Regions from separate parts of the Peptoniphilus indolicus genome, predicted to be linked through region 1. Evidence: riboswitches for the same ligand, from Rfam matches in the RefSeq annotation. Region 1 holds a riboswitch; the other holds the start of a gene.
What was found. A riboswitch is a leader RNA that binds a small molecule or an ion and turns the genes downstream of it on or off. The one in region 1 is predicted to bind FMN.
Positions count from the first base shown of each region.

Region 1 (3,217 bases):
TAAATAGTGAATTGTTTGCGAAAAAAGTTTTGGAAGCTGTTCAAAATAGAGATGAAGTATTGGATTTAGAAAAAGAGGGAATTTACCATAATCCAAAAATAAAAAAAGATGATGAAAAATTACTTTCACAACTTGAACAAAAAAATAATTTGAATAAATTTGAAATAACTTATGACTTTGCAGATAGAAAAGAAGTATTGAAGAATGATTCGCTTATAAACCTTTATTCTCCAAATGAAAAAAATTTATTGGTGCCAGATGTAGAAAAAGTTGAGCAATATATAAAGTATATAGCTGGTAAATACGATACATTCAAGGCAACAAGAGATTTTCAAACTACAGGGCTTGGAATTGCAAGAGTCAGCGGAGGAATATATGGTTGGATGACAGATGTAAAATCAAGCACAGATGAATTAGTTAAGGCTTTAGAAAACACTAAGACTGTAACTATAAAACCAGTATATAGACTAGAAGGATATAGAAGAGAGACTAATGATATAGGAAATTCTTATATTGAAATAGACCTTGGAAGACAACATATGTGGATGTATAAAGATGGACAGAAAGTTTTAGAAACTCCAATTGTGTCAGGAGACCCTACAAAGGGAAATTCAACTCCAACAGGTACTCAAAAAGTATGGGCCAAGGAAAGAGACAGGATATTAAAGGGAGCAACATGGGAATCACATGTAGACTATTGGATGCCTTTTGATTGGACTGGATGTGGATTACACGATTCAGTATGGAGAAGCACATATGGAGGGAGCATATACAGACATAATGGTTCACATGGTTGTGTAAATACACCGCCTTCAATAATGCCTACTTTATTTTCAAATTCTTTTTATAATATGCCAGTTGTAGTCTATGATTCAAATACTCAAATGGTAAGTTAGGAGATAATATGAAAAAGGATTTGTTGAGTTCCAGCACATTAAAAATAATAGCTATGTTATGTATGGCTATAGACCATACTGCAGCAGGCATTATAAATAATGTAAATAATATATCTTTATTAGGGTTAAATGTAAATGAATTATATTATGCCATGAGGAGTATAGGAAGAATTGCATTTCCTATATTTCTATTTTTACTTATCGAGGGTTTTAATAAAACTAAAAATATAAAAAAATATTTTTTTAGAATGGTAATTTTTGCTATTATATCTGAAGTTCCATTTGATATGGCTTTAAATGGAGGATATTATAGTGCTCATAGTCAAAATGTATATGTAGAACTATCTTTGATTTTAGCAATGTTATATTGTATAAAAATTTCAGAAGAAAAGTTTAGTAGGTTTAAAGGTATATTGTTGGGTATAATAACTGTGTTTACATTTGCAGTAGTGTCTGAAGTTATTGAGGCAGACTATGGAATGTATGGTATAGTGGCAGCTATTATTATGTATTCATTTAGTAAGAGTAGGGAGACAAGAGCTATATCCATATTGCCAGCCTTTGCTTTTGAAATTCATATGCCGGCAGTATTTCTGTCAATCCCATTAGTTTATTTTTATAATGGGAAAAGAGGTTTGAATTTAAAATATTTATTCTACGCATTTTATCCATTACACTTAATTATAATAGGGATTATTAGAATGAAACTATTGTAAAGTATGAAAAAGTATAGTATACTAATTACAGTAAGTATCTTCAGGGCAAGGTGAAATTCCTGACCGGCGGTAAAGTCCGCGAATCCTTTTAAATAGGATTGAACTTGTGAAATTCAAGTACCGACAGTAAAGTCTGGATGAAAGAAGAAATTGCAATTAAAGTTGTGATTGAATGCCCCGAAGTTTTGGGGCTTTTTTTGAGCCCAAATTTTTGGGAGGGTTATTTATGAATAAAGTTAACAGTAAGAGTAATACTAAAGTGATGAGTAGAATCGGAATGTTGAGTGCAGTTGCATTTTTACTTATGTTTTTTGAATTTCCATTGACATTTATTGCACCATCATTTATTAAACTTGATATTTCTGATTTACCGGCAATGGTTGGAGCATTTACAATGGGTCCGGTGGCTGGAATTATAATAAGTGCGGTTAAAAATGTACTTCACATAGCGCTAAAGGGGACTTCTACTGGGGGAGTAGGAGAATTGTCTAATTTTATAATCGCCTCTGTCTTAACAGGAACAGCAGGTATAATCTATAAGAGAGATAATACCTTTAAAGGCGCAATCGTTGGTATGTTAATTGGTACTGTATTAATGACAATAGTGGCAACAATTTCAAATTATTTTGTAATTTTTCCACTATATGCAAACTTTATGCCTATGGAAGCAATTATAAATGCAGGAAAAGCTGTTAATTCAAACATTAATAGCTTATGGGATATGATGATTTATTCTCTCGTACCATTTAATTTAATAAAGGGATTTTTAGTTTCAATTGTTACAATGTTTATTTATAAAAAAATTAGTCATTTATTTAGAATATAGTTTTTAGGAAGTTTAAAGTCTGTTAGAATGAATAAGTTCTAACAGACTCTTTATAGGCTCTATGTCAAACATTGGGGAGGCTCATAAAATCGAGCCTCTCATTTTATATAAAAATCAACACATAGCAGCTAAAATAAGTCCAAAACTAAAATAAAACAAAAACCACTAAAAATAGGCATAGCAAACAAAACTCCTAGGAGTTTTCAGAAAATTTAATACTCTTTTGCCAACTACTTACACGAAAACATAATTCGTTTTCTAAATAAATCAAAATTCCTCATACCAAAACAATTTCTCTTTAAAGTCTTTATCTTAGTATGCGTACCCTCAAGAGGACCATTAGACCAAGGATAATCAAAAGAATTACATATCTCATCAAACCAATCATTAAAAGCAGTAATACAAGAACTAAATTCCTTTAAACCGGACTCCTTAGCCCTTCTTATCCACTCACTCAAACATATACTAGCCATCTTTTTATTAGGCTGAGTAAGAACATATTGGTAGAACAACTCTTTTAATTGATAAGCTAACCTTAAATCCTCACTTAACCCAAGCATTAAAGAAACCTAATTAGCCTGCATAGAACTAAGCATAGAAGAAGGCTTTGTAACTAAACCCTTGCTTCTCTTAAAAACACCCTAAGCTTAGAAGAAACATCCCTTTGAATCCTCTTTCTAACATTCTCCAAAGCCCAAGAAACCTGTCTTATGAAATAATACCTATCAATAATATGAATCGAACTTCTAAAGAACCTATCCCTAACAGACTTAAAAAAA
Region 1 is NZ_UGTH01000001.1:2,179,200-2,182,416, reverse strand. It holds gene DYE58_RS10635 (L,D-transpeptidase family protein) at 1-896, shown strand, start outside; gene DYE58_RS10630 (TraX family protein) at 905-1,612, shown strand; FMN riboswitch at 1,645-1,765, shown strand; gene DYE58_RS10625 (ECF transporter S component) at 1,839-2,438, shown strand; gene DYE58_RS11590 (transposase) at 2,669-2,998, opposite strand; partial or broken gene DYE58_RS11585 (transposase) at 3,052-3,217, opposite strand, start outside.

Region 2 (3,217 bases), 370 kb from region 1:
TCACACCATTTAATCCTATGGAGCCCTGTGCAACAAACTGCGTTTTAAATTCATCATCAACACTTATTTCAAGTAAATATCCATCTTTATTTGGCGTTTTGGAAATGACTTTTCCAACCGTATCAACATGCCCTTGAAGAATATGTCCCCCTAATCTGTCCATTGGTCTTACAGCTCGTTCCAAATTCAATTTACTCCCAGAAACCAAACTATTTAATGCTGATTTTTCAGCCGTAACACGCATCATATCAGCTGTAAAAAAATCAGCTCCAAAACTTGTAACCGTTAAACACACCCCATTAGTTGCAATACTATCGCCAAGTTTCACATCTTCTAATACCAATTTTGAATCAACATAAATAGTTAGCCTGTCGCCTCTCTTTTCAATTTTTCTAAGTGTTCCTATTTCCTCAACTATCCCCGTAAACATCTCTCACTCCATGTATTAAAATGTCTCCATCTAAATTTTTTGTGCTTATAATATTAAAATTCAAACTATCAGATAAATTTAATATTCCCTCTCCATCGTCCACAGATTTTCCGCCGCCCAACAACTTTGGAGCTATATAATGATAAATTTCATCTACCAATCCAGCCCTTATAAACGAAGAGTGAACTTCAGAACCCCCCTCAACTAAAATGTGAGCGATATCTCTTTTTAATAGTTCATCACAAATTTCATTTAAATTTAAACCTTTCTCATCTCTCGAAACTCTTACTACTTCACAACTCTCAATTAATTTCTCACGCTTTTCAAAATCAGATGAGCTTGTAAAAACAATTGTCTTAGCTTCCGAATTATAAATATTGTAGTTAGAATTTATTTCAAGTTCACTGTCTAATAAAATTCTAATTGGATTGTCTCCCTCACCACTTCTGTTAGTTAAGAATGGATTATCTTTACTCGCTGTATTTTTTCCCACCAATATTCCGTCTACCTTGCCTCTTAAGATGTGTGAATCTTTCCTTGAAGTAGAATTTGTAATCCACTTGCTTTCTCCAGAGCTCGTCGCTATTTTTCCATCAAGAGTTGTTGCAAACTTAAGTGTTATAAATGGTCTCTTCTTAGATTTATTCAATAAAAAAACTCTGTTTTGAAACTTTGCTTCCTCTTCAAGCATTCCAACTTCTACATCAATTCCCTCTTTTTTTAAAATCTCTATCCCTCTGCCAGAAACTCTCTCGTCAGGGTCTTTTATCGCAACCACAACTCTTTTTAACTTTTCTTTTATAATCCTATCAACACAAGGCGGCGTCTTCCCATAATGTGAACATGGCTCTAAAGTTACATACATAGTTGCCCCTTCTGCCATTTTACTCACTTTGTTAAGTGCATCCACTTCCGCATGATTATCGCCAAATCTGTGATGATAACCTTCAGCTATTATCTTGTTATTTTTAACCACAACTGCCCCAACCAATGGATTGGTCTTTGTAAATCCTCTTCCAAGTTCTGCCAGTTCAAGAGCTCTCTTCATAAATTTATCTTCTTCAGAAAGTATAAGTACCGCCTCCTTACAAATGAAACAAAATCATATTTTCTTACATAAAAAAACCGAAGCTCACAGAGCTCCGGATGGACGTCAAATCATAGCAAAATAAAATTATCCTGCATAAATACTCTTCTCCCATCCGGACTATAACCGTCGGTATCGGAATTTCACCGATTCAATCTTTCGACTCGTGGACTATCACCACCGGTGAGGAATTACACCTCGCCCTGAAGAAATATGAAAATGTTTTTCTTGTTAATAAAATAACATAAAAAACTTTAAAAGTAAACCTCAAATTTTAATTTTAAAATGGTTCATAATTATAAAATTTGTTATAATTAGAGATGTTATTTATATAATAAATTATACGGAGGAAATTAATGGACCAAACAATTACTCTTGCTGAAATTAATTGGCAATTTATAGCAGGAGGTTTAGCACTTTTCCTATACGGTATTAAACTTATGGGAGATAGTTTGACAAATTTTGCCGGCACTAAGATTAGAAGTTATATAGAAAAATATACATCTTCTCCAATCAGTGCAATATTTGTAGGTATACTCATGACGGGTATAATGCAATCATCATCAGCCACTACAGTAATCGCCATAAGCTTAGTTAGAGCAGGTCTTATGAACCTTAAACAAGCTATAGGTATAACACTTGGTGCCAATATAGGTACTACAGTTACAGCAATCTTAATAGGTTTTGATTTAGATTATTTAGCATACTTTATTATATTAGTTGGTGTTTTAATATATATGCTCTCTGACAAAAAGAGAAGTACTTATGCCGGTGAAATAATAATAGGATTTGGACTTTTATTCATTGGACTGAATATGATGGGTGGCGCCCTTAAAGATTTAAAAAACATTGAAGGCTTTGAAACTTTTGTTGTTAAAATGTCAACTACACCTGTCCTTGGAGCTATAGTTGGTGCAATAGTGACAGGAGTAATACAATCTTCAAGTGCCATCGTAGGTATTGTACAATCACTATACCAAACAGATGCACTAACACTAAAAGCATCTCTTGGATTAGTATTTGGTGCCAATATAGGTACTACAGTAACAGCTCTTTTGGCATCAATTGGAGGAACAATATCAGCTAAAAAAACATCTATGTTCCATATAATATTCAACGTTGGCGTCTCTATAATATTCCTAATACTGCTAACACCATATTATCATTTACTACTATTAGTATCAGAAAAATTTGCACTAAATAGAATGATGACAATAGCTGTTGGACACTTTATGTTCAACTTCTTAGGTATGTTAATATTTTTACCATTCATTTCTAAATTTGGTGAAATACTTGATAAGCTAATACCTGGTAAAGATGAACTTGCAATTGATTATGGTAAAGTCGAATTTGATGAACAAATGATTAAAAATTTCCCAGCCGGTGCTTTAAAACAAGCAAGACTCGCTATCGAATCTGCTTCTGCGCTAGCTCTTCAAACTCTTCAAACTTCACAACAATATCTTGAAACTGGAGATAAAAAATACTTTGACAAAGTAAACCAAATAGAAGAGATAGTAAACTCACAAGACACAGAAATAGCAACTTACCTACTAAAAATTTCAAAAGAGAATCTATCTTCAGATATGATTTTGGAATACTCAGTAGATTTACAAGTTCAAAAAAACTTCGAAAGAATTTCAGACTTGGCTCAAAATTTAGCAGAATACTATGCAATGATTTATGATTCAGGAGAAAAG
Region 2 is NZ_UGTH01000001.1:1,806,548-1,809,764, reverse strand. It holds gene DYE58_RS08690 (riboflavin synthase) at 1-430, opposite strand, end outside; gene ribD (bifunctional diaminohydroxyphosphoribosylaminopyrimidine deaminase/5-amino-6-(5-phosphoribosylamino)uracil reductase RibD) at 411-1,502, opposite strand; FMN riboswitch at 1,617-1,732, opposite strand; gene DYE58_RS08680 (Na/Pi cotransporter family protein) at 1,874-3,217, shown strand, end outside.
Region 2: it holds a riboswitch for FMN, as region 1 does, so the genes downstream of both, ribD (bifunctional diaminohydroxyphosphoribosylaminopyrimidine deaminase/5-amino-6-(5-phosphoribosylamino)uracil reductase RibD) here and DYE58_RS10625 (ECF transporter S component) in region 1, are expected to answer to the same signal.